DNA from 2 places in the Mesorhizobium sp. P160187 genome. Region 1 is predicted to be linked to the other one. Evidence: predicted binding sites of a transcription regulator. Region 1 holds the regulator's gene; the other holds the start of a gene.
What was found. Region 1 encodes HrcA, which represses chaperone genes, less so after heat shock. Its sites were predicted from a motif close to GTTAGCACTCNCNNNNNGNGAGTGCTAAC; they were not measured.

Region 1 (15,304 bases):
TCGATGCCAGCCAACCATTGATCGTTTTCGACGGCGTCTGCGTGCTGTGCTCGGGCTTCGTACGCACGGTGGTCGGGCTCGACCGCAAAAACCGCTTCCGCTTCGCCACGGCGCAGTCGCCCTTCGGCGAGGCGCTGTTCCAGAGATACGGGCTGCGCACCGACAGCTACGAGACCAATCTGGTCCTTGTCGGCGGCGCTCCCTTCATGCGGCTGGACAGTTTCATCGCGGTGATGGCCGAACTCGGCTGGCCGTGGCGGGCGGCGAAGGCCCTGCTGCTCATCCCGCGCCCCTTGCGTGACTGGCTCTACGAACGCATCGCCAAAAACCGCTACGCCATGTTCGGCCGCAAGGACAGTTGCGAGATCCTGTCCGCCGCGATACGTGCGCGCGTGATCGGCTAATCGCCTGTCACCCAAAAGTGACCTCGGTTCCGGGAAAACGACATACGCAAAAAGAGCGGCGCCATGAGGCTTCTGGTCGTTGGCGGCTATGGCATTTTCGGCGGCCGCATCGTGCAATTGCTGGAGAGCGAGCCACGCCTGATCCTGCTCGTCGCCGGGCGCTCACTGGCCAAAGCCGAGGCCTGGTGCAAAACCCGCACCGGCGCGGCGCCGCCGCTCGTGCCGACGCGCTTCGATCGCAACGGCGACGTCGCGCAAGGCCGGCCTGTTCGTTCGCGCCTCAGTCCGGCAGCGCCGCGACGGCGACGATCTCGATGACGATGTCTGCCTGGGCAAGCGCTGCGACGCCGATTACCTCCGAAGGCGGCGGATTGTTGTCGCTGCAATGCTTCGGACAATGCTCGGCGAAAAGCGCGTCCAGCACGTCGAGACGAAAATTAGGCGAGCTGAGGACGCCGCCGTCGGGAAATGGCCCTTTGACGAAAAAGGTCAGCCTGATGAGATGGTCGAGCCCGCTGCCAAGTTCTTCCAGATCCGATTTGATGTTGCCGAGAACTTCCCGCCACTGCGCCGCGGCATCGCCGGCGAAGCCGCCACCCTTCTTGCCGGCCGGATCGTAGTCAGCCGATGTCGCGGTGTTGCCGCAGAGATAGACGGTGCCTTTCGCACCGCTGACGACCGTGCCTTTGCCCCATGGCATCAACCGGCCGTTCTTGAATTTCTTGTGGGTCACGAGTTCCATTCTCTTCTCCCACGCCTCGTGTGACGTGCCCGCCAACGACAGAGGATAGTGCTGTGCGGAGCCACGGCCAGTCCGCTGCCGGTCATCCGCCAGCAGACGAAGGAACATCTGGTCCTTGCGAAATCTCCTGGCGGAGGCGAAAGTTTTTTCTGAAGCCTGTCGAAATCGGCCGCCGCCGCGCGACATACGTCTGGCCCCGCTAGGACGCGGCCTTCGAAACCACGGGAGAAGACCCATGCGATACATGCTTTTGATCAACAGCGACGAAGCCGCGCAGGCGAACACGCCAATCGAGAAGGCTCAGCAGATGAGCGCAGCATATGCCGCCTATACCGAAGCGTTGAAGAAATCCGGCGCATGGCTCGCCGGCGAACGGTTGCGCCCGACCCAGGCGACCACCTCGGTGCGGATCACAGACGGCAAGACCAACGTGATCGACGGCCCCTATGCCGACACCAAGGAGCAGCTTGCCGGCTTCTACATGATCGAGGCGGCCGATATCGATACCGCCATCGAGTGGGCGGCGCGCTGTCCGGCGGCGAGCGCCGGCACGGTCGAGTTGCGGCCGATCTGGGAAATGGCCGACCACATGCCCAAGAAATGAAACCGTGATGGACAATCGCCCGGAGATCGCGCGGGCGGCGGCCGAAGCGGCCGCCCGGCAGAGTTACGGCAAGCTGGTCGCCTGGCTAGCGGCGCGCACCCGCGACGTGGCCGGCGCCGAGGACGCGCTGGCCGAGGCCTTCGCCGCGGCGCTGGAGCGCTGGCCACAGACCGGCGTGCCCGACAAGCCGGAAGCATGGCTGCTGGCCGTGGCGCGCCGGCGGCGCGTCGACGCGGTGCGCCGTCGGCTGACCAGCGAGGCGAGCCGCGACCATCTCAAGCTGATGGCCGAGGAGATGGAGGCGAGCATGGAAGACGAAGACCTTCCCGACGAACGTCTCAGGCTGATGTTTGCCTGTGCGCATCCGGCGATCGAAGCCAGCGTGCGGGCGCCGCTGATCCTGCAGACGGTTCTGGGTTTCGACGCGGCGACGATCGCCTCGGCCTTCCTGGTTTCGCCGGCGACGATGGGCCAGCGTCTGGTGCGCGCCAAGAGCCGCATCCGCGAGATCGGCATTCCGTTCCGCGTGCCGGATCGCGCCGAACTCGGCGAGCGGCTGGGAACGGTGCTGGAAGCGATCTACGCGGCTTTCGCCGAAGGCTGGACCGACCCGGCAGGGACCGAGACGAGAGCGCGCAATCTGGCGACCGAAGGCATCTGGCTCGGGCGGCTGGTGGCATCGCTGATGCCGGACGAACCGGAAGCGCTCGGCCTGCTGGCGCTGATGCTGTTTGCCGAGGCGCGCCGCCCGGCGCGGCGCGATGCGGCTGGAGATTATGTGCCGCTCGCCGAACAGGATTGCCGTCTTTGGGATCACGCGCTGATCGACGAAGCCGAGGCGCTGCTGGGCCACGCCGCCACCATGGGCGTCATCGGCCGCTACCAGCTCGAAGCGGCGGTACAATCGGTGCATGCGACGCGGCGACGGACCGGCCAAACCGATTGGGCGGCGATCCGTAACTTCTACGATGCGCTGTCGGCGATATCAGGCTCGCCGGTGATTTCGATCAACCGCGCCGTGGCGATTGCCGAGGCCGAAGGGGCGGCGGCAGGACTGGCGGCGCTCTACGTGCTGGGCGACGACAAGCGGCTCAACGACTATCAGCCCTATTGGGCCGCTCGCGCCGGCCTGCTGGCCAGGCTCGGCAATGCGGCGCAAGCGGTCGAAGCCTATGACCGGGCGATCGGCCTTGAACGCGACCCCGCCGTGCGCCGCTTCCTGCAGGCGAAACGGGCGATCCTGCGAAATTGAAGCGTCCGTTCAGGCCGGCCACATCTCATGCGTGGTGTTGAGCCGTTTCATCAGCGGATGCGCGCGCAGCGCCGACCATAAGCGTTCGATGTTCGGCCAGTCGGCTCGCGCCTTGTCCATATCGGGGTGCCAGGCCACCAGCATGACGAGGTAGACGTCGGCCAGCGACATCGCGTCGCCGACAGCCAGCCGCGCCCCTCGAGGGCTGCATCGACAATGGCGAAGCCGCGGTCCATCTCGGCAATGGCTGCCTGCTTGACGGCTTTCTTGCCGTCGGCATCGGTGGTGTAGCGATGGGCATAGTAGAGGCGCAGGATGGCGGGGTAGAGCACCGATGACATGAACGCCATCCAGCGCAGGAAACCGGCGCGATCCGGCGATCCGGCGGCCGGCGCCAGACCCGCCTCCGGATGGCGCTCGGCAAGCAGGATGCAGATCGCCGCCGATTCGGTTATCGATTGACCGTTGGGCAAGGTCAGCACCGGAACCTGGTTCAACGGGCTGATGTCGAGGAAAGCCGGGTCCGGCGGATCCTTCTTCGGCACGTCGATCTGGTCGAATTGCGCGTTTGCCAGCGCCAATGCGGCCTCGACGACAAAACCGCCGCTGCCTGGGCGCGTGTAAAGCTTGTACATGTGATTCTCCCCCTGCCCGCGCGAAGCAGGCCGGGGCGATTTGACCCTGAAGCCGCCTCCCGCTCAAGCCGGTGGCGGACGCCACGGCCGGGTTTTCTGCGGTCCAGCCATGAGACTTCCGATGTCGGAGGGACAGCACCCCCCGATGCCCGGCAGGGCAGAGGGGGGTGCGAAGGATCGCCGCCTATCCAGTTAAGACGTTAAGCCCCCAGCCCGTCGAACAGGATCGTCGACAGATAGCGCTCGGCGAAGGACGGGATGATCACCACTAGGTTCTTGCCCTTGTTCTCCGGCCGCGACCCGACGGCGATGGCGGCCTGCAGGGCAGCGCCCGACGAGATGCCGACCGGCACGCCTTCAAGGCGGGCGACGAGGCGGGCGTTGGCGACCGAATCCTCGTTGGAGACCTTGACGATCTCGTCATAGATCGAGGTGTCGAGGATCTTGGGCGCAAAGCCGGCGCCGATGCCCTGGATCTTGTGCGGGCCGGGCTGGCCGCCCGACAGCACCGGCGAGGCCTCCGGCTCGACGGCGACGACATGCACCGAGGGCTTGCGTTGCTTCAGCACCTGGCCGACGCCGGTGATCGTGCCGCCGGTACCGATGCCGGCGACGAAGATGTCGACCCCGCCATCGGTGTCGTTCCAGATCTCCTCAGCGGTGGTGCGGCGGTGGATCTCCGGGTTGGCCGGGTTTTCGAACTGCTGCGGGATGACGGCGTCGGGCAAGGTGGCGGCCAGCTCGTCCGCCTTGGCGATGGCGCCCTTCATGCCTTTCGGCCCTTCCGTCAGCACCAGTTCGGCGCCGAGCAGCGCCAGCATCTTGCGGCGCTCCACCGACATGGTTTCGGGCATGGTCAGGATCAGCTTGTAGCCCTTGGCGGCAGCGGCGAAGGCGAGCGCGATGCCGGTATTGCCCGAGGTCGGCTCGATCAGCGTCGTCTTGCCGGGTTTGATCCGGCCCGACGCTTCCAGCGCCTCGATCATCGAAACGCCGATGCGGTCCTTGACCGAGGCGATCGGATTGAAGAATTCGAGCTTGGCAAGAAGGTTGGCAACGACGCCCTTCTCCTTGGCGAACTTGTCGAGCCGCACCAGCGGCGTGTCGCCGATCGTCTCGGTGATCGAGTTGTAGACACGGCCGCGGCCGGGCACGCGCGCGGAAGGCTTGTTCATTGGTTTCGCTCCCAAATCAGATCAGGCAATTGGCGTCGGCGGACAGAATAGGGCTTTCGCCCGCGCAAGATAGGCTGCCGGCCGAAAATATCGAGTGGGCCGCTTGCTGAAAACGCTTGTCCCCTCAAGCCGCATTTTCCGGATGGACCGATCGGCGGAATGGATGGGCCTGAACCGATCTACTGACGTGCGGCAATGGCAGCGGCCGCGCCCACCATGAAGCCGGCGGCGGTGCGGTTCAGCGCCCTCATCGCGCGTGGCGATTTCAGGAACCAGCGCGCCTTGGCGGCCAGCGCAAGATATGGCACCAGCACCACGAAGAGCACAATGACGGTGAGCGCGACCAGGATGCCGTAGTCGGCGAGCGTGATGGTCTTCAGGTCGACGATGGTCGGCGTGATGGCGAGGTAGAAGATCATCGTTTTCGGGTTGCCCAGCGTGACGGTGAGGCCGGCAAGGAAGCTCGATACCAGGCCGCCCTTGCCTTTCCTGGCCTCGACAGTCTCGGGCGTGATCCCGGCCGTCCAGAAACGCCAGCCGAGGAAGGCGAGATAGGAGACGCCCAGCCATTTGATGGCGAGAAACACCATGCCGAAGCTTTGCGCGACAAAGGCAAGGCCGAGCACCACCGCGGTGAGATAAATGAGGTCGCCGAGCATCAGGCCGAACGACATCGCCAGCGATGAGCGGAAGCCGGATCCGAGCGCCCGCGCCACAAGCGCGGTGACGCCGGGCCCGGGAATGGCGGCGGCGATGCCCAGCGCAGCACTATAGGCAAGGAAGCCGGTGAGGGTCATGACGGTCGCACCTCGTGAAACGACTCTGATGCCATGAAAGCCTGCAACGGCAAAACGGATTCGATTGCGCCAAGCAGGACATGAAAGCCGGTCATCCTCGCCTGAAAGCGAGAGATGGTTCACTTACGCCCCGAAGGCGGTCGGCTATCTCGCATGGTCCGAACGGCAGGAGCACCCATGTTAGCCAAAAGACTTCACATCCAGCTCATGAAGTGGATGCCCAACAACTATTCCGAAGCACGCGGTCACGTCCACGAGCTGGAATGGTATCTGTGGTTCGAGGGGCGTCAGGCTTTCAGCCTGTTCGACAAGGGCGATAGCGATGTCGTTCCGCAGACTGGATATTTTACCGACAGCCGGAACCCTGGCGCCTACCCCGTTCGTCCGATGATCTATCCGCTGGTCGTCAACAACCGCTTCAAGGTGCGGCTGGTGGCGATCGAGCGTGACGGACCGCAAAAGATAGACCCCGACGACACCGCCAAAGGCGAATTCTACATCGACCTCGACACCAAATATCCGCCGGTCTCGGACTGGCGCATCATTGCTGCCGATCCGCGCAATACCGACCTCAACGTGGAAGCGTCGTTCCAGCTGCAATGGTTGGATTATGTCGATACCGCCGAGATTGCCGAGGATGGCCCGCCACGCATCATCGACAAGTCCAATTATCCCTATCCCTGGGGCGCCAATGTGATGGTGTTCGAGCACTGGCTCGGGCTTGGCCGCAAGGCGCCGCTCAAACTCATCGACCCGAACCGCGCATCGCGCCGCGAATACTGGATGATCAATGGCAATGCGGCCCGGCGCATGGTGCAGGACCTCTATCGCTTCCACATCAACCAACTGGGCGTCGCCAACGACACCATCAGCAGTGTTTACGTGCCGAAGCTCAATGCCGGCCACGTCACGGTGACGCTTTACGAGCACGATTTCAGCGACAGCCGCTTCGCGCAAGGGGCGAAGAAGTCCTTCGGCTCGGTCGGGCTCTTCAATCTCAGGGATACCGGTTTCGATGACCGCGTCTCATCGGCCGAGGTGATCCATACCTATCCCAAGGTGATCCATCGGGACGTGCATTAGGGCCGGATTGCGCTGTTCGCCGGCTCAGGATGGGCCATCGACATGGGTGATGCGCCAGATGGTGCCGTTGCCATCCTCGGTGACGATAAGCGCGCCGTCCCTGGCCACCGCGACGCCGACCGGCCGGCCCCAGACGGCGTCGTCGGAGAGGACGAAGCCGGTGATGAAATCCTGGTACTCGCCGGTCGGCTTGCCGTCGCTGAATCTCAGCCGCACCACCTTGTAGCCGGTCCTCATACCACGGTTCCAGGAGCCGTGCAGGGCGACGAAGGCGTCACCCTTGTACTCTGCCGGGAAATTGCCGCCGTCATAGAAGGCGATGTTGAGCGGCGCCGAATGCGCCTGCATCAGCACGTCGGGCACGGTGACCGAGCCGGCGAGGTCTGGGCGCGCGCCCTCGTGACGCGGGTCCTCGTTGGCGCCGAAATAATACCAGGGCCAGCCATAGAAGGCGCCGTCCTTGACTGAGGTGGCATATTCGAACGGCACATCGTCGCCGAGACCGTCGCGCTCGTTGACGACACACCACAGCGCGCCGGTGGCCGGCTGCACGGTCATGCCCGAGCAATTGCGCAGGCCGGTAGCGAGGATGCGGCCATTCTTGCCGTCGGGGCCGAAGGCCAGCACGTCGGCACGGCCATCCTCGGAACCCCAGGTGGCGCCGAGTGGCTGTGATTTTGCCCAGGCGTCAAGGCCGCCCTTCGGTGCCTTCTGCATGCCCTCCGCGACGTTCGATACGGAGCCGACCGAGAGATACAGCGTCTTCCCGTCCGGCGAGAAGGCGATATCGCGGGTCCAGTGGCCGCCGGTAGGGATGTCGGAGACAATCGTCTCCGGTTCGCCGGAGGCTTTAAGGTCGCCGTCGCGATAGGCGTAGCGGACCACGCTGTCGTTGTTCGCGACATAGACCCATTGCGGCTTGTCGCCAGGCGGGTAGAAGGCGATGCCATAGGGCTGGTTGAGATTGTCGGCAAAAATGCCCTCTTCGGCCGGCTTCGCGCTACCCTTGGCCAGCCGATAGACGCGGATCTGGTTGGCGTCACTGTCGGCGACGAACAGGTCGCCGTTCGGCGCCACGCGCACGACCCGCGGATTGGAAATGCCGGAAGCAACCAGTTCGGCCGAAAACCCAGGCAGCAGGACGGGCTTCGCGCCCTCGGGTCGATCGCCAAGGCCGGCGCTGTTGGAGGCGGATCCGGTGATGTTGGGCTTTTGCAGATCATCCGGCTTGATCAGCCGGCGCACACCTGGCTTGTCGGCCGTCCAGTCGCCGAAAGCGTCTTTGCCGGTCAGCAGCGGTTGATCGGCCTCCTGGGCGAAGGCGCTGGTGGCCAGAAGCAGGGCAAGCCCTGCCAAGCCGGCAATCCGGATCATGCTGTTCTCCTCGAACTCGCGCCGGTCGGCGCGTCATGCACAAGGGAGATATTGTGCGGCCGCCGCAAAAGAGAAGCGTGCGCGCGCGCAGATTCGACGAGAGAACCGCTCAACTTTCCTCTTCGACGTCGAGATCGTCGTCGAGACGCTTTTCCAATGCGACGAGATCTTCCGGCAGCGGCAAGCCCATGGCGCGCATTTCGCGCAGTTTTTCGCGCAGCTGCTCCTGGATTTCGTGCTCGTCCTCCGGCTGGTTGACCATTTCTTCGAGCAGCATGCTGATCTGGGCCTTGAACGATTCAAGCGCCATTCTGCGCCCTCCTTTACGGTGATCCCGGCTTCGGAATTATCTTAACATCCGGGTAATCAATTGGGCCGTGTAGTCGACCATCGGCACGATGCGGGCATAATTCAGCCTGGTCGGGCCGATGACACCGAGCGCGCCGACGACGCGGGCGTCCTTGTCGCGGTAGGGCGCCACGACCAGCGACGAGCCGGACAGCGAAAACAGCTTGTTTTCAGAGCCGATGAAGATCCGCACGCCGGGGCCGTCCTCGGCGAGGTCGAGCAGCTGGATCAGCCCGTCCTGCGTCTCCAGATCCTCGAACAGGTGGCGCAGCAATTCGATATCGGCCTGGGCGGTGACGTTTTCGAGCAAATTGGCGCGGCCGCGCACGATAAGGCGCGCCGGCAGGCCGCTATCGGCGCCGGCCCACACCGCCAGGCCTTTCTCGACCAGGTCCTGCGACAGCGTGTCCAGCGCTGCCCGGGTCTCGTCCTTGATGCGGGCGATCTCGATGCGCGCCTCGGCGAGCGTGCGGCCCCTGATATGGGCGTTGAGGAAGTTGGAGGCCTCGTGCAGCTGCGAGACGGTGATGCCGGCCGGCAGGTCGACGACGCGGTTCTCGACATCGCCATTCTGCGACACCATCACCGCCAGCGCCTTGGTCGGCTCGAGCTGGATGAACTCGATGTGCTTCAGCGCCACCTCGTTCTTGGTGGCGAGCACCAGGCCGGCGCCGCGCGACATGCCCGACAGCATCTGGCTGGCCTCGGTCAGCATGTGTTCCAGCGTCGCGCCCGAGCCGGAGGCGCGCACCTGCGCCTCGATGACCCGGCGTTCCTCGTCGGAGAGATCGCCAAGCTCCATGAAGGCATCGACGAAGAAGCGCAGGCCGGTCTGGGTCGGCAGGCGCCCGGCCGAGATGTGCGGGGCATAGATCAGGCCGAGATGTTCGAGGTCGCTCATCACATTGCGGATGGTGGCCGGCGACAGCGACGACGGCAGGATGCGCGACAGGCTGCGCGATCCCACAGGCTCACCGTCCTTCAAATAGGATTCGACGATGCGCCTAAAAATGTCGCGCGAACGCATGTCGAGCGATTGCAGCGCGGGCGCCAGCAGACTGGGTTCGGTGACTGCCTTGGTCATTCGAGCCAAAAACCTCCGGCTCAAGGATATAGACTTCCATCGCCCCCGCGCAACCCGGCGTCTGTGCCAGATCGCCCGGCCTTTTCCTTTGCGCCATGGGCTGCATGCGTCTACAAGCCGCCGACGCAACCCTAAAAAGAACAGAAAGAGGCCTCGATGCGCCCTTCCAAACGCCAAGCCGACGAAATGCGCGCCATCTCCTTCGAGCGCGGCGTGTCCAAACACGCCGAAGGCTCGTGCCTGGTGAAATTCGGCGACACGCATGTGTTGTGCACGGCAAGCCTGGAGGAAAAGGTGCCAGGCTGGATGCGCAATTCCGGCAAGGGCTGGGTGACGGGGGAATACGGCATGCTGCCGCGTTCGACCGGCGAGCGCATGCGCCGTGAAGCCTCGGCCGGCAAGCAAGGCGGCCGCACGCTGGAAATCCAGCGGCTGATCGGCCGCTCCTTGCGCGCCGTTGTCGACCTGCAGGCGCTGGGCGAACAGCAGATCACCGTCGACTGCGACGTCATCCAGGCCGATGGCGGCACCCGCACGGCCTCGATCACCGGCGGCTGGGTGGCGCTCTACGATTGCCTGCGCTGGATGGAAGCGCGGCAGATGGCCAGTGTTGCCAAGGTGCTGAAGGACCATGTCGCGGCAATTTCCTGCGGCATCCATGACGGCCAGCCGGTCATCGACCTCGACTATATCGAGGATTCATCTGCCGGCACCGACGCCAATTTCGTCATGACCGGCAAGGGCGGCATCGTCGAGATCCAGGGCACCGCCGAGGGCGAGCCTTTCTCGGAAGGGCAGTTCGCGGAGCTGATGGGCCTTGCCAAGAAGGGCATTCAGCGGCTGGTGAGCTTGCAGCAGATGGCTGTGGCCTGACTTTACTGCGATGACGTGGGCGATCCTTCACACCCCCCTCTGGCCTGCCGGCCATCTCCCCCGCAAGGGGGGAGATCAGAGGTCGCTACCGTTTTCGCCAACCATCAACGTTGAGACGCCGCCAGCGGAACTGCCAATCTCCCCCCTTGCGGGGGAGATGCCCGGCAGGGCAGAGGGGGGCGCCTCGTGACGCCCTCCGCTATTCTTGAGTCAGCGCTTTACGTCACGGATCTCGCCGCTGCCGAAGCCTTCTACTCCAATGTCCTCGGCCTCCCTCTCCTCGGCAAGGTCGACGGCCGCCATCTCTTCTTCCGCTGCGGCCCGGGCGTACTGCTCATCTTCAACGCCGAAGCCACCAAAATCCCGCCGGCGCCGGATGCGCGGCTGAAAGTGCCGCCGCATGGCACGGTCGGGCAGGGCCATCTCTGCTTTGCCGCAAGTGCGGATGAACTCGCGCGCTGGAAGGCGCAGCTTGAGGCGAAAAACATCGCTATCGAAAGCGAATTCGAATGGCCGCAGGGCGGGCGTTCGATCTACATACGCGACCCCTCGGGCAATTCGATCGAATTCGCCGAGCCAAGGATCTGGGGCCTTTGATGCATTCTCTCGATGGAAAGAAGATCGTCGTTGCCAGCCACAATGAAGGCAAGCTGCGCGAATTCGCCGATTTGATGGGTCCGTTCGGCTTCGAGGCGAAGTCGGCCAAGGACTACGGCCTGCCGGAACCGGAGGAGACCGGCACCACCTTCGAGGAAAACGCCTACATCAAGGCCTTCGCCGCGGCTAAGGCGACCGGCCTGCCGGCGCTGTCGGACGATTCGGGCCTGTGCGTCGACGCGCTCGACGGCGCTCCCGGCGTCTACACCGCCAATTGGGCCGAAGCTCCCGACGGCAGCCGCGACTTCGGCATGGCCATGCAGCGCACCGAAGTGGCCTTGCAGGAGGTCGGCGCCGCCGAGCCAGCGCAGCGCAAGGGGCGGTTCGTCGCCGTCATCTGCTTGGCCTTCCCCGATGGCGAGGCTGAATATTATCGCGGCGAGGCTGAGGGAACGCTGGTGTGGCCGCCGCGCGGCGAACTGGGCTTTGGCTACGACCCGGTGTTTTTGCCCGACGGTTTCGACAAGACGTTCGGCGAGATGAGCGCTGAGGAAAAGCATGGCTGGAAGCCCGGCCAGGCAACGGCGCTTTCGCACCGCGCCCGCGCCTTCCAGAAATTCGCCCGCGCCAGGTTAGGCTCAGCCTGATGTCGCTGGACCGCAGCCCGGGGTTCGGCGTCTATATCCACTGGCCGTTCTGCGCGGCCAAATGCCCGTATTGCGACTTCAACAGCCATGTCCGCCACCAGCCGGTCGACCAGGAGCGCTTTGCCCGCGCCTTCGAGACCGAGCTGAAGACGATGCGCGAGCGGACCGGGGCGCGCGAAGTGACCAGCATCTTTCTCGGCGGCGGCACACCGTCGCTGATGCAGCCGCAAACGGTGGCGGCGGTGCTGGACGCCGTGGCGAAGAACTGGACGGTGCCCGACGGCATCGAGGTGACGCTGGAAGCCAATCCATCTTCGGTAGAGGCCGAGCGCTTTCGCGGCTACCGCGCGGCCGGCGTCAACCGCGTGTCGCTCGGCGTGCAGGCGCTGAACGACAAGGATCTGCGCTTCCTCGGCCGGCTGCACAATGTCGACGAGGCGCTGCATGCAATTGGCCTGGCACGGGACATATTCCCAAGACTCTCCTTCGACCTGATCTACGCCCGCCCCGGCCAGACGCTGGACGACTGGCAGGCGGAGCTCGAACAGGCGATCGGCCATGCCGCCGACCATCTGTCGCTCTACCAGCTGACCATCGAGGAAGGCACGCCGTTCCATGCGCTGCATGCGGCGCACAAGTTTACCGTTCCCGACAATGATCGGGCCGCCGATCTCTATGCGCTGACTCAGGAGGTCACCGCGGCGCATGGCCTGCCGGCCTATGAGATTTCCAACCACGCCAGGCCGGGCGCCGAGAGCCGGCACAATCTGACCTATTGGCGGTATGGCGAATATGTCGGCGTCGGACCGGGCGCGCATGGCCGCTTTATCGAGAACGGCCACCGTGTTGTGACGATCGCCGAGCGGATGCCGGAGACCTGGGCCAATCTGGTGGAGGCCAGGGGCCATGGCGTCACCGGCGGCGAGATCCTGACGCGCTCCGAAGAGGCCGACGAGTTCCTGCTGATGGGGCTGAGGTTGGCCGAAGGCATCGACCTTTCCCGCTACGAGGCGTTTTCCGGGCGCGGCCTGTCGAGCGCCCGGCTGACCGTGCTGCAGGATGAGGGGCTGGTGGCGCCGATCGGCAATGCCAGGCTACGCGCCACGCCAGCCGGCATGATCGTGCTCGATGCCGTGGTGGCGGATTTGGCGCGATAACGCCTTTGAAAAACGTGCTCTTCGTCAAGCGTCGTGCTTGAAGCGGCGCTTGCCGCGGTGTTTCTCGGCATGCGCCTCTCCGGTCCGGGCCGGCTTGGCGTCGCTCTTGTCCCGGCGGACGCTGTTCTGGTCGTTCATCGGATGCGGCGGCGCGCCTTCGCGGGCGCTCTTCGTTTCAAGACGGGTGATGAAGATATCGAAACGATTGGGCATCGTACGGTCAGTGCTCCGTCGTGCTGTCCGGTTTGTTGTCCGAAAGCCTGACATTCGTCGGCAAGGCGGTGGCCGCCCGACTGGTCAGGCCGGTGTCGCTCTCGGCGAGCGCACGCTTGCCCTTTGGCGCGGGCACGCGGTTGCGCCCGGCATAGTAGGGCTCGAAAACATCCTGCAATTCCAGGCTGTCCATCCTGTCCTCCTCCTCAAGAGATTCAGGTATTCAATCCGCCAGCCACGCTTTCGTTCCCCACTGTGGCAAAGACATGGCCGCCGGGTTACATCGGCGTCAGGTTTGGCCCGACGTTCGGGAGTTTTGCAACCCGGCGCGCGCCATGCCAAACAGGGCGAAATGGAGAGACCCGGTGACCGGCGAGAAACGCAGCTATGTGATCGGGCAGACCGAGACCGCAGTCCGGCCGCTGGCGCCGGCGCTGTATCTGGTGGCGACGCCGATCGGCAACCTCTCCGACATCACGCTGCGCGCGCTGGAGACGCTGGCCGCCGCCGACATCGTCGCCTGCGAGGACACTCGCGTCTCGCGCGTGTTGCTCGATCGCTACGGCATCCGGCGGCGCACCACCGCTTATCACGAGCACAACGCCGGCGAGGCCGGGCCGAAGCTGATCGCGGCACTCGAGGCCGGGCAGAGCGTGGCGCTGATTTCGGATGCCGGCACGCCGCTGATCTCCGACCCAGGCTACCGGCTGGTCGGCGAAGCGCTGGAGCGCGGCCTGCGCGTGGTGCCGATCCCCGGCCCATCGGCGCCGCTGGCGGCGCTGACGGCGTCGGGCCTGCCGTCCGACGCCTTCCTGTTTGCCGGGTTTCTGCCGGTGAAATCAGGGCAGCGGATGACAAAGCTGGAAACGTTCAGGGCGGTGCCGGCAACGCTGATCTTCTTCGAGTCGCCACGCCGGCTGGCCGAAACGCTGGTCGCCATGGTCGAGGCGTTGGGCGGCGCGCGCAAGGCCGCCATCGGCCGCGAGCTGACCAAGACTTTCGAAGAGATGCGGACGGGAACGCTGCAGGCGCTGGCCGATCATTATGCGGCGGCCGATACGCCGAAGGGCGAAATCGTCATCTGCGTCGGGCCCGCCGAGATCAAGGCCGACCAACCCGCCGACATCGACAGGCTGCTGCTGTCGCTGGCCGCCGAAATGCCGGCGTCCAAGGCGGCGGCGGAGGCGGCGAAGATGACCGGCGGGCAGAAGCAGGCGCTTTACCGGCGGCTGCTGGAACTCAGGGATGCGGTTGGAGAAGGCGAAGGTGGCTGAGCGCCCGGCCGCCAGCCGCCAAAAAGCCTATCGGCGCGGCCATCGCGGCGAGTGGCTGGCGGCAGCGGCGCTGATGCTGAAAGGTTATCGCATCCTCGCCCGCCGGCATCGCACCCGCTTCGGCGAGATCGACCTGATCGCCAGGCGCGGCGACCTGGTGCTGTTCGTCGAGGTCAAGGCGCGGCGCACGCTGATGGAAGCGATGGAGGCGATTGGCCACGAATCGGAGCGCCGCATCGAAGGCGCCGCCGACATCTGGCTGTCGCGGCAGCCGGACTACGGCAGATTGTCGATGCGCTTCGACATGATCGCGGTGCTGCCCTGGCGCTGGCCGGTGCATGTCGAGAACGCGTTTTTTGGGAGGAGTTAGCGGCCTTTACCCTCCCCCTTGTGGGGAGAGTCGGTGAGCAAGCGACGCGACGCGTCGTTGGTGAAACGGGGCGGGGTGTGGCGCCGACCCCCACCCCGATCCGCTTTGCGGATCGACTGACCGGGGCGAGCCGCCTGTCTCGCCCGTCCTTCGGACCCCCACAAGGGGGAGGGTAAAGCTCACCCCCAAATGAAAAGCGCCACCAACCCAACCGCTCCCACCACCAGGCGCCACCAGCCGAACAACGAATAGCCGTTGCGCGAGACGTAATCGAGCAGGAAGCGGACGACGATCAGCGCGGTAAGGAAGGCGGCGATGAAGCCGATAGCGATGATCGGCAGGTCGGCGCTGCTCAGCACGTTGCGGTTCTTGAACAGATCGAAGGCGAAGGCGCCGACCATGGTCGGGATGGCGAGGAAGAAGGAGAATTCCGCCGCCGCGCGCTTGTCGACGCCCAGCAGCAGCGCGCCGACGATGGTCGAGCCGGAGCGCGACGTGCCGGGGATCAGCGACAGGCACTGGAATAGGCCGATCTGCAGGTAAAGCCTTGTCGGGAAGCGCTCGACATCACGGTAGACCGGCTGCAGCTTCATGCGGTCGACGACCAAGAGCACGACGCCGCCGATGATCAGCATGATGCAGATCAGCCTTGGCGATTCGAACAGCACCGTCTTG
Region 2 (15,304 bases), on a different contig from region 1:
ATAAAGTTTTCCACCAAGGACCAGCCGGCAGCGCCGGCTGCTGCCACTGCAAAGCAGGCCAAGCCCGCTGCCGCGCCGAAGGCCGCCGAACCGTCGGCAACCGATCTGTTCGAGGCGCCAGCCGCCACGCCCAAGGGCAAGGCAGGCAAGAAGAAATAGCGCCTTGCCGCACCAAGCCGATCGCAATCTCGCAGCGCCTGGGCTGGTCGCGTTGGCCGCCAGGGATATCCGGTCGTCAAAACAGGACGGCCAGCCGGTTTTCGATTGCCAGAGCTGCGGCGCCTGCTGCTCCTACTCGGCCGAATGGCCGCGCTTCTCGACCGAGGACGATGCGCAACTTGACCGGATTCCGGAAAAGTTCGTGTCCGCCGACCTGTCCGGGATGCGCTGCGAGGGCGTCCGCTGTTCGGCGCTTACGGGCGAGATCGGCAAGCACACGGCCTGCGGCATCTACGAGATCCGCCCGGACGTCTGCCACGCCTGCATGCCTGGCGGCGACGATTGCCTGATGGCGCGCAAGGCGCACGGGATGCCAACGATCTAGCCGACGCCCACCTTGCCTCATCCCACATCCCCCGATAGCTTCCACTACGGGCAGGGCGTTGGAGGAACCATGAGCATCGAATTCCTGTTGACGTCGCTGATCGTCGTGGCTTCGCCCGGCACCGGCGTTCTCTACACGCTGAGCGCCGGGCTTTCGCGAGGCGCGCGCGCCTCGATCACTGCTGCATTCGGCTGCACGCTTGGCATCATCCCGCATATGGCCGCCGCCATCACCGGCTTGGCGGCGCTGCTGCACACAAGTGCTGTCGCCTTCGAGACGCTGAAATATCTCGGCGTCGCCTATCTCCTCTACATGGCCTGGAACACGCTGAACGAGAAGGGCGGCCTGAGCGTCGATGAAAACGCGGCACCCCGCTCGGCAGCCAAGGTCATCACCTCCGGTATCCTGATCAACATCCTGAACCCGAAGCTGTCGATCTTCTTCTTTGCCTTCCTGCCGCAATTCGTCAGCACGACCGAACCGAACGCATTTGCCAAGATGCTCGAACTCTCGAGCGTCTTCATGCTACTGACCTTCGTCGTCTTCGTCGCTTACGGCATCTTTGCGGCCTCGATCCGCAGCCATGTCGTGTCGCGGCCGATGGTGCTGACCTGGATGCGCCGCACCTTCGCTGGCGCCTTTGTCATGCTTGGCGCCAAGCTGGCGCTGGCTGATCGATAGAACAGGAGCTGCCAGGCCTCGGCCTACTCTTCGTCGGTTCCGGATCCGGTCCGGATGCCTAGACGCCAGGCCGAGGGCGGAAGGCCGATCATCTTCTTGAAGGCGCGGCTGAACGCTGCCTCGGATTCGTAGCCGATTTCAGCGGCAATGCTGGCCATGTTACTGGTGCCGGCGCTGAGCAGCTCCGAGGCGATCTGCATGCGCCATTTGGCGAGATAATGCATTGGCGGCATGCCGACCAGCCTGGTGAAGCGTTCGGCGAGCACGCTGCGCGACAGCGCGGAGTCCTTCGCCAGCGCCTCCACCGTCCAGTTATGCGCCGGCCGGTCGTGGATCAGCGCCAGTGCCCTCGCCAGGTTTGGATCGCGCAGGCCAGCCAGCCATCCCGTGGTTTGTGGCGGCAGCGATTCCAAGTAACGGCGCAACACGTCGACAAACATCAGTTCGCTCAGTTTGGTGAGCACCGTTTCACTGCCTGCGCGCTTTTGCGCCACCTCCGTGACAGCCAGGTTGATGAACTGGCTGAGCCAGCCGCCATCGCCTTTGGCATCTCCGGCCTTGATCACCGGCGGCAAAGCCTCGAGCAGGGGATTGAATGGCTGTGCATCACAGGCGAGATAGCCGCAAACCAGCCTGGCCGAGGTCGCGCCGTCGCCGGCGCAGTTGATGTAAAACGGCATCCGGCTGGATGTTGCGATGTCGAGAACGTCGGCTGTCGGCGGATCGGCGCGCAGCGCCGGATTGCTGGACATAATATGCGGGTCGCTCCTGGTGAAGACGACGACTTCGCCTGCCTCCAGCGCGATCGCTTCCTGGCCGACGATGCGCGCGAAGCAGCGACCGGCCGTTACCACATGGTAGGAGATCAGATGGTCCGCACCGGGCAGGATCTTCGGCAGGATGGACGATGGCGCCGGCGAGCAGACGGCCCACGGCTCGTGGCCCTCAATGTCAAAAAACGTCGCGCCGGTAAGGCGTACCGTCCTCAACAGGTCAGACAGAGCATCCCCGGCCATTCCGTTTCGTCCCGCACCCGGCTAGCCGGCCAGCCATCCCTTTCGAGTTCCGGACGCGCTGTCAAGCGAGGCAGACGCCGTATCATTCCGTTCGCGGCCAGAACTCCTAAACCTGCACCGGTGCTCAAGCGCTGCCGAGAGTGGGCGCTGAGTGCTGTCGAAACCAACCAGGGACAAATATCATGACGGTACATAAGGGCGGGTGTTTTTGCGGCGCTGTGGAAATCGAAGTGCACGGAGCCGCCGAGGCAATGGGCTATTGCCATTGCGGTTCGTGTCGATCGTGGTCGGCGTCTCCCGTGAACGCATTCACGCTGTGGAAGCCTCAGAACGTCAAGGTCACCGGGGGCGCGGAGTTCCTGTCCGGGTTCGAGAAGACCGAAATGAGCGATCGCCAGTTCTGCACGAAATGCGGTGGTCATCTGATGACCGATCATCCGCCGCTCGGCCTGGTCGATGTCTATGCGGCAACGATACCGGGCGTGAAATTCACGCCTGGGGTTCACGTCAACTACGCTGAGACCGTGCTGCCGATGAAGGATGGGCTGCCCAAGCTCAGGGACTTTCCGGCTGAGCTCGGCGGCTCCGGCATCGCGGTGCCGGAATAAGGCCCGGCCACTGCTCGCCATTTTTGACAACGACAATTCAAGACAGGAGATTGTTCATGGAAATCGCAACATTTCGCGCCACGCAGGAGCCGATCAAGGATCTCTATCGCAGGGATGCGAAGGCCGCGTTCCTCACCTTGAAGGCCAAAGGCGTCGCCGACGCGTCCACCGTGACCTGCAAGGTCGAGACCGGACGCGGGCTGGCGCTTGCCGGCATTCATCCGATGGCCGGGGGCAGCGGCCAGGAACTGTGCTCCGGCGACATGCTGCTGGAGGCGCTGATCGCATGCGCCGGTGTCTCGATGCGCGCGGCGGCGGCCGTGCTCGAAATTCCGATCAGGTCCGCCGAAGTTTCCGCGGAAGGTGACGTCGATCTTCGCGGCACGCTCGGCGTGACTGCGGGTGTTCCAGTCGGCTTCAAGGAAATCCGCTTGCGGTTCGACATCGACACCGACGCTCCCCAAAGTCAGCTCGACCAACTGCTCGAACTCACGGATCGCTATTGCGTGATCTTCCAGACCATCCAGAACAGTCCCAGCACCACGGTGAAGCTGCACCGCGTCATCCAGTGACCAGAAAACCGGCCCGGAAACTCGACTTGAGCGAGATTCCGGGCTGGGAACGGGAGTGCCGGGCAACGCTTCTATCCTTTGACGTAACCCATCGCCTCGACGATCAGCTCGTCCGCGACACGCATCAGGTTGACGCCGCGGATGGAGTTGCCGTCGGCCATGAAGTAGCGCCAGCGGATCGTCGCCCGTTCACCGGCGACGAAGGTTTCCTCGAGGTCGAAGCGCGTGCCGGGCTGGGTGGCGATCGCCGACCATAGGTCAATGCATGCCTCTTTGCCGGCATGGCGGGCGCCGTCCGGCGCCGGCACGGTGTTTTCGATAACGCAATCCTGCGCCACCAACTCGGCAAGCGCGGACGGATCGTGCAACTGGAACACATCGTTGAAGCGACGCATGATCTCGGCCGTCTGGCTAGAGTGGTCGCCCGGATGAATGCTCGTGATGCTGTCCTGGCCCATCTCATACCTCCTGGTTTTCATTGTTCCGTGGCAGTGGTGGCGGCCAGCTCGGCCTTGAGGGTGATGGTTGTAACGCCGGCCAAAGCGCGAGAGACAAAGCAGGTCGTCTTCGCCGTCTCCGCCATACGCTGGAATTCGGCAGGCTGAAGGCCGGGAATCTCTGCTCCGTTTCGAGCTCGATGCGGGTGATCGTCGGCCCGGCGGCGGTCGCGCCGAGATGCACCTTGGCGACGGTGCGGATGGTGCGGGCGACGTGGCCTTCCTGGCCGAGGATGAAGGTCAGCGCCATCGAGAAGCAGCCGGCATGTGCTGCCCCGATCAGCTCTTCGGGATTGGTGCCCGGACCGTCCTCGAACCGCGACGGAAAGGAATAGGCGCCTTCGAAGACGCCGCTGCCAAGCCGCAGACGGCCGCCGCCTTCCTTCAGCGTGCCTTGCCATTCTGCGGAAGCTTCACGGATGGTCATGGTCGTTCTCCTGATTCGGGGTTGAAAAGCGGGCAATTGGGTCAGGCGCAGTCGATGACAACCTTCCCGAACACGTCGCCCTGCTGGAAGTGGCGGTACGCTTCGGGGGCTTCGGCAAAGGGGAAGACCCTGTCGATAACGGGCTTGAGGCGATGCTGCGACACGGCGCGCAGCATGGCCTCAAGATTGCTGCGGCTGCCGACGAACAGGCGGCTGATGGTGGCGAGGCTGCGCTGATAAAGCGCTGCCGGCATCTCGATCGATCTGCCACTGGCGTCCTGCAGCGTCAGCAGCACGATGTGTCCATAAAGCGTGCTGGCAATCAGCGACTGCGCGAAGGTGGCCGGGCCGCCGGTTTCGACGACGAGGTCGACTCCGCCTGTCTGCTCGCGCGCCCAGCCGCCCCATTCCGGTATGTCGGTGCTGGAGACAACGAGGTCGGCGCCCAGCGCCCGCAGCCTGTCGGCCTTCTCCGCGCGCGATGTGATGGCGACAACCCGGCAGCCGAGCAACTTGGCGAACTGCAGAGCAAACAGCGAAACGCCACCCGAACCGATGGTGAGAACCCATTGACCGGGCTTCGGAATCCGGGTCCGGGTCACCGCGTTCCAGGCCGTCACGCCGGCGCAGGTCAGCGTCGCCGCTTCGTGCCAGCTCAGATGATCGGGCAGTCGCGCCGCCCATTGTTCGTCGAGCACGGCAAACTCAGTCAGCATGCCGTCCAGCGTACAGCCGAGCTGGTCGATCAGACCGGCATTGATGCGGCCATCGATCCAGCGGGCGAAGTAGCTGCCGGTGACGCGGTCGCCGACGGCAAAACGGGTAACGGCATCGCCGATTGCGACGACGTCACCGGCGCCGTCGCTCAGCGGCACGATGCCTTGCCGCGGCGGCAACGGATAGGTGCCGCCAAGGATCATCGTGTCGCGCCGATTGAGCGAGGCGGCGCGGACTCGCACCACGATCTCATGCGGTTTCGGTTCCGTCCGCGCCTCCTCGCGCATCGCCAGGGATTCGGTTCCACCAAACCCTTCAAGACGGTAGCTGCGCATGTCACTCTCCTTAATAATATATAGACCGATCTACATATTATATAGACCGATTGTCATATTTTTGGCAAGGCCTATAATGTGTCACTGCTGACAGAGGTTGACATGGCCAACGACACCCGCACCCGCATACTCGAGACCACAGGCCTGTTGCTCAGGCAGCGCGGCTATCACGGCACCTCGCTCAACGACATTCTGGGCGCCAGCGGGGCGCCGCGCGGCTCGCTCTATTTTCATTTCCCGGGCGGCAAGGACCAACTGGTCATCGAGGTGACGCGCAACAGCGTTGCCGACGTCACGAAAAGGCTGGGCGAAGCACTGGCAGCCGAAAGCGATCCTGCAGTGGCCGTCCATCACATCTACCAGTCGGTCGGGCGCATGCTGGAGGACAATGATTTTTCGCTGGGTTGCCCCATCGCGCCGGTGGTGCTGGATTCACCCACCGATGTGCCGGAACTGGCGGAACTCTGCCGATCGGCTTTCGAGCAATGGATCGGCTTGCTGCGACAGGCCTTCGTCAGGGCAGGGGTGCCCGAACGCCGCGCGCACGCTTTGGCGCTGCTGATCGAATCGTCGCTGGAAGGGCTTATGGTGATTGCGCGGGCCACCCGCGACCGTGCACCGGTGCTGGTGGTGGCCGACGAGGTGGCGGCACTTGTCGAGCAGGCGGTGCTTGCAGGCAAGGTTGCGCGGCAGGCGGACAGCGCCGCCTAACCATCCGCTTTCCAAAACAAAAAAGGGCGCCTCTCGGCGCCCTTTCCGTATGCATAAGCCAGATAGCTTGGATTAGAAATCCATGCCGCCACTCAAGCCCGCTTGCGGGCTTGAGCAACTTTAGCTCATGGGCGGCTTTATGGATTCTTAGAAATCCATGCCGCCACTCAAGCCCGCTTGCGGGCTTGAGCAACTTTAGCTCATGGGCGGCTTTATGGATTCTTAGAAATCCATGCCGCCCATGCCGCCCATGCCGCCGCCGCCCATGCCGCCAGGCATGCCGCCGCCAGCCGACTCCTTCTTGGGAGCCTCCGCGATCATGGCTTCGGTGGTGACGAGCAGGCCGGCGACCGAAGCCGCGTCCTGGAGAGCGGTGCGAACGACCTTGACCGGGTCGACGATGCCCATGGCGATCATGTCGCCATACTCGCCGGTCTGGGCGTTGTAGCCGTAGGTCGCGCCCTTGTTGTCGAGGATCTTGCCGGCAACGATCGAAGCTTCAGCACCTGCGTTCGAAGCGATCTGACGGGCCGGAGCCTGCAGTGCACGACGAACGATGTTGATGCCGGCAGCCTGGTCGGCATTGACGCCGGTGACCTTGATGTTGGCCGAAGCGCGCAGCAGTGCGACGCCGCCGCCTGCAACGATGCCTTCTTCCACGGCCGCGCGGGTCGCGTTGAGGGCGTCATCGACGCGGTCCTTCTTTTCCTTGACTTCCACTTCCGTCGCGCCGCCGACACGGATCACCGCAACGCCGCCCGCCAGCTTGGCGAGACGTTCCTGCAGCTTCTCCTTGTCGTAGTCCGACGTGGTCTCTTCGATCTGCTGCTTGATCTGGGCAACGCGGCCCTGGATCTCGGCCTTCTTGCCGGCGCCGTCGACGATGGTGGTGTTCTCCTTGGAGATCGACACCTTCTTGGCGCGGCCGAGCATGTTGAGGCCGACGTTCTCGAGCTTGATGCCGAGGTCTTCCGAGATGACCTGGCCACCGGTGAGGATGGCGATGTCTTCCAGCATGGCCTTGCGGCGATCACCGAAGCCCGGCGCCTTGACGGCGGCGATCTTCAGGCCGCCACGCAGCTTGTTGACGACCAGCGTGGCCAGAGCCTCGCCTTCGACGTCTTCCGAGATGATGAGCAGCGGCTTGGAGGTCTGCACGACGGCTTCGAGAACCGGCAGCATGGCCTGGAGGTTGGAGAGCTTCTTCTCGTGCAGGAGGATGTAGACGTCCTCGAGCTCGGCAACCATCTTGTCGGCGTTGGTGACGAAGTAGGGCGAGAGATAGCCGCGGTCGAACTGCATGCCTTCGACGACTTCCAGCTCGGTCTCGGCGGTCTTGGCTTCTTCAACCGTGATGACCCCTTCATTGCCGACCTTCTGCATCGCTTCGGCGATCATGGCGCCGACCGACTCGTCGCCATTGGCCGAGATCGTGCCGACCTGGGCAACTTCCTCGGAGGTCTTGATCTTCTTGGCAGCCTTGCCGAGAGCCGCGACGACTTCGGTCACGGCCAGGTCGATGCCGCGCTTCAGATCCATCGGGTTCATGCCGGCGGCAACGGCCTTGTGGCCTTCCTGGACGATCGACTGCGCCAGAACGGTCGCGGTCGTGGTGCCGTCGCCGGCGATGTCGTTGGTCTTCGAAGCAACTTCGCGGACCATCTGCGCGCCCATGTTTTCGAACTTGTCTTCAAGCTCGATTTCCTTGGCGACGGTGACGCCGTCCTTGGTGATGCGCGGTGCTCCGAACGACTTGTCGATGACGACGTTGCGGCCCTTGGGGCCGAGCGTGACCTTCACTGCGTCGGCGAGGATGTTGACGCCGCGCAGCATGCGCTCGCGGGCGTCGCGGGAGAATTTTACGTCTTTAGCAGCCATTTTTTAGCTCCTGGCAGGGGGCTTGCGATCAAGCCCGAAATTAGTTGACGGTGAGGCCGATGATCAGCCGATGATGCCCATAATGTCGGATTCCTTCATGATCAGAAGGTCTTCGCCATTGAGCTTGACTTCGGTGCCCGACCACTTGCCGAACAGGATGCGGTCGCCGGCCTTGACGTCCAGCGGGACCAGCTTGCCGGCTTCGTCGCGAGCGCCGGAGCCGACAGCGATGATCTCGCCTTCCTGCGGCTTTTCCTTTGCCGTATCCGGGATGATGATCCCGCCGGCGGTCTTGGATTCGGATTCGACCCGGCGTACGACCACGCGGTCATGAAGCGGGCGGAACTTCGACTTTGCCATTTTTTCTTCCTCGAATGAGAACGGTGAGAGCTGTTCCTCGATCCGGCGGTGCCGGATGTGCGTTAGCACTCTCCTGGGGAGAGTGCTAACGTCGCGCTGAAATAAGCGCGTGGCTTTCGAGAGTCAAGGCGCGCGGGAAGGGGCAATAGCGCGAAATTTATCCAAAGTTGCCTCACGATTCCGGAAAACCCGGCTCGCTGCCTGAACGCAGGCCCGAATGCCGTCCTGTCGATGGGAACTCAATGTCCGAGGCGCAGGCCGATCTCGCGCGTTTCAAAATCCAGCAACAGGCTATTCTTCTCGAAGTAGCGGATGCCGACGATGTTATGCTCAAGCCCGGGAACGATCTCCACCTCGGGATTGTAGGTGGTCTTGAAATTCCAATCGTCCTGTCCGTCGGCTTTTACCAGGACTTTCGTGCCTCGGTTCAGCGACGAATACGGCGCCGAGGCGTCGGTGGGGACCATGATCGTTGAGTTGCCCGTATCGTAAAGCGTTGGCCGGCACGTCGGTTCAAATCCCCATGAGATACAGGCGTCGATCGTGGGAAAATTGTATCGCAAGCTGGCCACTTTCCAGCTTTGCACCCTGAAGTCGTTTTTTACGTCTTTCGGCACGCCAATATGGAGCCCTTCCACTTGCGGGCAGTTGCCGTCCTCGTTTGTGCAGACCTTCCATTTGGCGCCGATCGGCGAGAGGTAATAGCCTTTGTGGAGGCCGGGCCCAAAGTTCACATAGGCAAGCGGAGATTTGATGACCCGGTCTGGTCCGCCTCCGCCAACGGGAGAGATACCGAAAGTGCCTTTGGCCCAAAGCGGGCCACCAACGATTTCGCCGGTACTTCGCCTGACTACTTTGTAGCGGATGAGGAACGGGATTGCAGTGATGGTGGCGACCGGGGATTTCGGCGACCCGAAAGCCACGCGAGCATAGGCAACGTTGCCGTACTCATCGTAAGTTCCATACGTCATCACCGCCTGTTGCGTGGTCACCATGATGCCGTCGATCTGCTGATCCTTCGTGATCTTTATTCCTGTGTCCGAACAGAGTTCGGCCGACAGCACCGATTGGCACTCGATCGTCATTCCGCTCGATCCGGTATCGAGCAGCAAAGGCTGGTTTACTGTGTGATCGCCGAGCGAAAGGATTTTCACATAAAGCATGCGAATGTTCCTTGGCTCTCCGGGATACTCCAATTTGATCAAAGGCACGATCAACGAGTGTGCATCTTCGCATTGGGCCGGTGGCAATGTGGCCCCGAGTGCCGCGGCAATTGCCATCAGGCGTGCAAACCATTGAAAGCGAATCCCCAATGCATCCCTCCCGCAGAGCTGAACTACTGGAGGAAAGTCTAGTTTCCGCATGCCAAAGTAAAGCTCTGAAGCTGGCCGACTCCGCAAATTGCGGCGAACCAAGGCCAGATGGTCATGCCGCCCTAGACTTCGACAGGCTTCGCCCACCGAGTGTCAAGCGGCAACAGCGTGCCGAAGAAATCTACCGGCGCCGCGGCGATTCAAGCACCAGAAGCGGGCATCGTTCCGCCAGCCCATAACCCCCTGTCGGCGCGAGGCGGACACTGTCAAAAAACCGGCTCGCCTCTTCGACCAGCGTCGCCGCCGGGGCGAAACTGTAGACAGTCTGCGAATTCGCATAGACATCGATGGTGCCGATGACCGGCATCTCCCATCCGGTCGTCGCGGCAAGGGCCTCCCGGTCGGCAAACAGCGCATCGAAGGCGTCGAGGATCGCCCGCACCGGAATGGCGCGGTCGGGATCGCCGCCGGCACAAGCCATGGCAATGCGCCATTTGAGTTCGTGGAAGGTCGCGACACCACCGGACAGCGTCAGCGCCCGGACCTCCTGCAGATCGTCCGGCACCTGAGGGCTTGCATAGGCGCGCAATGCAGCCCGCCCACCGGACTTCAGCACACGCGCGATCTCGGCAAGCAGCGCCTGCCGTGCAACCGAGGAGTCCAGCGCCGACAGGCAGCCGTCGCCGATCACCGCCCCGGCGCTTTCGTCGCCCAGCGGCAACTCCAGCCAGTTGCCGATCACCGCCTTGCGTGAGGCGGTATCGCCCGGCCAGATGCCCGATATCATGGCAGTGGACTCGTCGATCGCGAGCATGGTCCTTCCGAGGCCGGCAAGCTCCGGCGTGACCCCGAGCAGCACCACATCGACTGATTGCAGGCTAAGTTCGCGCTCATAGGCGGCGACAGCTTCCGGGGGCGGACACAGCGGCGACCCGAGAAGCCGCCAATGACGGCGAATTGCGTCCCAATGCTCAGTCATGCGGAACGGTTTGGGGAAAGGCTGGACATATTTCCTTCCAGGCTGTTGGTTGCCTTTTGCGAGTTACCTCATGCAGGAAAGGCCATGGCCCGCATTGCCGTCATAACGCATGAATTTGACCGCTTCCAGAGCCGGCGGGGCCTCCTGCTGCGCCAGGACAGCCCCTACATGCTGTTCGACGTCCTGGCGGAACTGAAACGGCGCGGTCACTCCGTGCAGATCATGCGTGGACCCTCGGCAAGTCATAACGCCGATATTGCCGTCCTGCATGTCGACGCGACAGTGACGCCATCGGACTATGTCGACTACGCGCGCGGATTTCCGATTTGTCTCAATCTTGGTGCAACCGACATTTCCAAGCGCCGCATCAGCGGTGCGATCCTCGATGAGGGTGCCAACTGGAGCGGCCAGGTCATCGTCAAGAGCAACCTCAATCATTGGGGGACGCCCGAGGAGCAGCTCAACCGAAAATCCGTTCGCGCCGGCAAGGCAGTGCCTTTCCCGGGCGCGCAGACCTTCGACCGTTATCAGGTGCATGCCTCGCTGGCCGATGTGGCGCCGGAGATTTTCAGGCGTGCCGACCTGATCGTGGAAAAATTCATTCCCGAAATCGAGCCCGACGGGTTTGCGGCGCGGTTCTGGATATTCTGCGGCGATCGGGAGCGCTGCACCCGCTATGTCTCGCCGCAGCGCCTGGTCAAGGGCGACGACACCGTCCGCCGGCAGCCGGTTGCGGTTCCCGACGAACTGCGCGCCTTGCGTCGGAAGCTGGGCTTCGACTATGGCAAATTCGACTTTGTCGTGCATGAGGGCAGGGCCGTGCTGCTCGATGCCAACAAGACCCCAGGTCGCGCCAGGAACCTGTCGAAGATTGTTGCCGCCGGCACCGCCAACCTGGCCGACGGCTTCGAAAACCTCATACACCAGACCGGACGGGGTCGAATCGGACGCTAGAGAAACAGTCCCAACTGCGTATGGATGATCGACCGGTAGTCCTCGATGGTGTGGCGGCTTTCCTCCTGGTCCTGGGTCAGCGCCATGCGCACGACGCCGCCGGCCAGTTGGAAGATCAGGAAAACCATACGGCCGAACTCATTGCGTCGCTCTTGCGCGAGAAAGGGGCCGACATGGTCGCAGAACATCGTCGCCTGGCGCCGGGTTTCGGCGATGTCGAGATTCTTCAGCGCCTTGTCAGCCTGGATGGCGTTTTGCAGGTCCTGAATGGCGGGGTCGCCGGCGACGCGCTCATAGTAGTCGTCGAGCAGCCGGTCGGCCGCCGCGATGACGTCGCCCAGCCCGCCAATGTCGGCAACGATCGCGGCAAGCCGGGCGCGGCTCACTTCGGAGAACCGCTCGTAGAGCATCGCCAGGATCGCCGACTTGTTGGGGAAGTAATGATAGACGGTGGCGATCGGCCCGCCGGCCTGTGCGCCGACTTCCTTCATGGTGACGGCGTCGATGCCTTTCTCGCCGATCAGCCGCATGGTCGTCGACAGGATGGCGTCGATGCGCTCGCGGCTGCGCTCCTGTTTGGGCCTGCGCCTCGGTTCGGTCGTCATCTGCACTGCTTCGTTCATGCCGCCATCCTCTCGATCGCCCAGACCATTCGATCGCCAAGACCATCCCCAGCCTTGTTGGTGCCAAGTCCCGCTACTGATTGACAAACGAATATGATCGAGTATCAGTTTCTAAATGCTGACAGACTGTCAGTTTTTTTGCCGTCAGGCAAGGACGTTGGGAGGCGACCGTGACTTCTGCTGGTAACGCGGATGCCGGGAACGGCGACTGGCTGGTCGGCAACCCCACTGGGGCGCAACTCGCCTCGGCATTGTGGATCGGCTCGGTCGGCCTGCTCATTCTCGGGCTGCAGCCGGTGCTTCTCGGCGCGCTCTACACCGAAGGGCATGTCAGCGGTGACGAACTCGCGCTGGTCGCCACGGCGGAGATGATCGCCATCGGCATCGGATCGGCGGCCATCGCCATGATGCTGTCCGCCCACAATATGCGCTTGAAAAGTGCCGTCCTTCTGCTCTTGCTGGCGCTGGCGAACGGGGCGACCGCCTATGCGCTGACCTCGACCTCGCTGATTGCCGCCCGCGCGGTGGCGGGCCTCGCCGAGGGTGGGCTGGTGGCGGTCGCCACGGAACTGATCGCCCGTTCGCGCCGGGCCGAGCGCATCGGCGGCTTCTTCGTCACCCTTCAGACCCTGGCGCAATGCGCCCTTGCCCTGCTGCTGGCGCTTTACGTCATCCCGGCCGCCGGATCGGCAGGCGGCTTCATCGTCCTTGCCGTCGTCTGCATCGCTTCGGTGGCGGTCGCCTTCATCGTTCCCGATAGCTATGCCGACCTGCCCAAGGAGGAACAGTTCAGCAATGTGCTGAGCGTTCCTTCGCTTGCCGCTTTGCTGTGCGTCTTCTGCTACTTTATGTTCTTCGGCTCGGTCTGGGCGTTTCTCGAGCCGCTTGGCGCACAATACGGCATCGATGGCCGCAGCGTCGGCCTGATCGTCTCGGCCAGCCTGGCATTGCAGGTGCTGGGCGCAATGACGGCTACCGTCTTCGAGGCGCGTATCGACTACCGCTTCGCCATCGTGGCGATCGGCGTGGTCGCCGTCGCCAGTTCCGTGGTGCTCGCCGGCAGCCCCGGCCTGACGGTTTTCTGGGTCGCGGCCTTGATCATGGGCTTCATCCTTCTGTTCATCGTGCCCTATCAGATCCGGCTGGCGATCACCGCCGACGAGACGCGCACGGCCGTGCTTCTGGTGCCGGCGGCCCAGCTTTTCGGTCTGGCGATCGGCCCGGTCGCGGCATCGCTGCTGATCGACGGCAAGGATTTTCGGCCGGTGCCGGAATTTGCCGCCGCCAGTGCTGCGGCCAGCGTCGTGCTGCTCGGCCTGTTCGTCCTGATCGCACGGCGCCGCCGCGCCATCGCCTGAGACACGACCGGGGGAGCATCTCCTCGATACTTGACTAAGTCAAATAAATGACCGATCGTTGATGGGCAGGAGGCTTCCCATGACGATCCATCATCAACCCGGCAAGGAACGCATCGACGCGGTGCGGGCTTTCAACCGCTTCTACACCCGCCAGATAGGTCTGCTCGACGAAGGCCTGCTGAAAAGCGCCTTCTCGCTGACCGAGGCGCGGGTGCTCTACGAACTGGCGCATCGCGATGGCCTGACCGCCAGCGATCTCATCCGCGATCTCGGCCTCGACGCCGGTTATGTCAGCCGGCTCCTGAAGAAGTTCGAGCACCTGCAGCTGATTGCACGCGCGCCGCTGGCGTCGGATGCGCGGCAGTCGTCGATCACGCTGACGCCGGTGGGGCGGCAGGCCTTCGCGCCGCTGAACCGGGCTTCGCACGACCAGGTCGCGGCCTTGCTGGAGCGGCTTCCTGCTGCCGAACAGGACCGGCTGGTCAAGGCCATGCAGACGGTGCAGCAACTCCTGGGCGACAGCCCGGAGTCCAAAGTGCCGTATATGCTGCGCCCCTTGCAGGTCGGCGACATCGGCTGGGTGGTGCGCCGCCAAGGACAGATCTACGCACAGGACTATGGCTGGGACGAAACCTACGAGGCGCTGGTCGCCGAAATCCTCGGCGCCTTCGTAAAATCCTTCGATCCAGAATGGGAACGCAGCTGGATTGCCGAGCGGCAAGAGGAGGTAGTCGGCTCGGTCTTCGTCGTGCGCAAGTCCGACGAGGTGGCAAAATTGCGCCTGCTCTATGTCGAGCCTTCGGCGCGCGGCCTCGGCATCGGCAAACGGCTGGTCGAGGAGTGCATCGGCTTCGCCCGCGCCAGGGGCTACAAGACGCTGACCCTGTGGACCAACGACATTTTGACCGCCGCCCGGCACATCTATGAGAGTGCGGGCTTCAGGCTGGTGGACGAAGAGCGCCATCACGCCTTCGGCAAGGATCTGGTCGGCCAGAACTGGAACCTGGAGCTGTAGCGCCTTTTCACCGGAAGAAGGCAAGATCGCGCGCAAACGCTCTCACACTCTAACCGGAATCCATATCTCCAGCCCGCCATTGCCACTGCGCGGATCGAACTCCGGGCCGTAGCGTTCGAATTCGGGGCCGTCGGCTATATCGTGCCCCGAGGCCGGCAGCCATTTGTTCCAGATCGTGTTGACGGTGCGGCGGATCGTGGAGATGTGCTCGGCATGGGTGAACACGGCGTATTTCTGCGCCGGCACCCGCACCCGCGAAAGCACCTTCGGCAGGTCCGAGAAATCCGAAACTTCGACGCCGGCGATATAGTCGAAATTGCCGGCATCGTCGCCGTTGACGCAGACGCCATAGGCGACGTCGCCGGTCTCGCCCGGAATGTTGCCGATATAGGGACCGAAGCGCTGCCACTGCATCGGAATAGCCGCGCTGGTTTCGCAGCTGTAGCGCTCGCCGAGGCCGGCAATGAGGAAGGGACGGCCGGTCTCGAAGCGCGGCGGCGGCAGTGAGGCGAGGAAGGACTGGTCCATCAGGATCGGCTCCACCAGGTCGAGATTGCTGAGGCTGCCCTGCGCGCGCACCAGTTCCGGCGTCGTGCCGAACTGATCGCGGAAGGCGCGGGTGAAGGCTTCGTGCGAGGCGTAGCCGGCATCGAGCGCGACCGCGAGGATGTCAGGCGCGCCGGAAGCCAGCTTGCGCGCCGCTTCGGTCAGCCGGC

Region 2: groES (co-chaperone GroES) is a predicted target of HrcA. The motif match lies at 8,408-8,436, and genes of this name have one in related genera.

The regions. Positions count from the first base shown of each region.
Region 1 covers NZ_JBYMDX010000003.1:1,842,162-1,857,465, reverse strand. Annotated here, with positions in the region: gene AC3CCE_RS12430 (thiol-disulfide oxidoreductase DCC family protein) at 1-404, shown strand, start outside; gene AC3CCE_RS12425 (hypothetical protein) at 468-722, shown strand; gene AC3CCE_RS12420 (RidA family protein) at 685-1,146, opposite strand; gene AC3CCE_RS12415 (YciI family protein) at 1,382-1,750, shown strand; gene AC3CCE_RS12410 (RNA polymerase sigma factor) at 1,758-3,002, shown strand; partial or broken gene AC3CCE_RS12405 (glutathione S-transferase family protein) at 3,012-3,637, opposite strand; gene cysK (cysteine synthase A) at 3,838-4,812, opposite strand; gene AC3CCE_RS12395 (LysE family translocator) at 4,992-5,609, opposite strand; gene AC3CCE_RS12390 (hypothetical protein) at 5,787-6,692, shown strand; gene AC3CCE_RS12385 (PQQ-dependent sugar dehydrogenase) at 6,717-8,066, opposite strand; gene AC3CCE_RS12380 (hypothetical protein) at 8,176-8,376, opposite strand; gene hrcA (heat-inducible transcriptional repressor HrcA) at 8,413-9,498, opposite strand; gene rph (ribonuclease PH) at 9,655-10,371, shown strand; gene AC3CCE_RS12365 (VOC family protein) at 10,558-10,968, shown strand; gene rdgB (RdgB/HAM1 family non-canonical purine NTP pyrophosphatase) at 10,968-11,615, shown strand; gene hemW (radical SAM family heme chaperone HemW) at 11,615-12,772, shown strand; gene AC3CCE_RS12350 (hypothetical protein) at 12,797-12,985, opposite strand; gene AC3CCE_RS12345 (hypothetical protein) at 12,993-13,178, opposite strand; gene rsmI (16S rRNA (cytidine(1402)-2'-O)-methyltransferase) at 13,351-14,259, shown strand; gene AC3CCE_RS12335 (YraN family protein) at 14,252-14,629, shown strand; gene AC3CCE_RS12330 (undecaprenyl-diphosphate phosphatase) at 14,809-15,304, opposite strand, start outside.
Region 2 covers NZ_JBYMDX010000005.1:1,161,411-1,176,714, forward strand. Annotated here, with positions in the region: gene AC3CCE_RS30490 (hypothetical protein) at 1-159, shown strand, start outside; gene AC3CCE_RS30495 (YkgJ family cysteine cluster protein) at 212-544, shown strand; gene AC3CCE_RS30500 (LysE family translocator) at 614-1,225, shown strand; gene AC3CCE_RS30505 (AraC family transcriptional regulator) at 1,249-2,241, opposite strand; gene AC3CCE_RS30510 (GFA family protein) at 2,424-2,849, shown strand; gene AC3CCE_RS30515 (OsmC family protein) at 2,906-3,421, shown strand; gene AC3CCE_RS30520 (nuclear transport factor 2 family protein) at 3,493-3,879, opposite strand; partial or broken gene AC3CCE_RS30525 (OsmC family peroxiredoxin) at 3,897-4,345, opposite strand; gene AC3CCE_RS30530 (zinc-dependent alcohol dehydrogenase family protein) at 4,387-5,397, opposite strand; gene AC3CCE_RS30535 (TetR/AcrR family transcriptional regulator) at 5,500-6,108, shown strand; gene groL (chaperonin GroEL) at 6,331-7,986, opposite strand; gene groES (co-chaperone GroES) at 8,050-8,346, opposite strand; gene AC3CCE_RS30550 (hypothetical protein) at 8,586-9,509, opposite strand; gene AC3CCE_RS30555 (class I SAM-dependent methyltransferase) at 9,841-10,638, opposite strand; gene AC3CCE_RS30560 (hypothetical protein) at 10,723-11,592, shown strand; gene AC3CCE_RS30565 (TetR/AcrR family transcriptional regulator) at 11,589-12,215, opposite strand; gene AC3CCE_RS30570 (MFS transporter) at 12,386-13,573, shown strand; gene AC3CCE_RS30575 (bifunctional helix-turn-helix transcriptional regulator/GNAT family N-acetyltransferase) at 13,653-14,588, shown strand; gene AC3CCE_RS30580 (AraC family transcriptional regulator) at 14,631-15,304, opposite strand, start outside.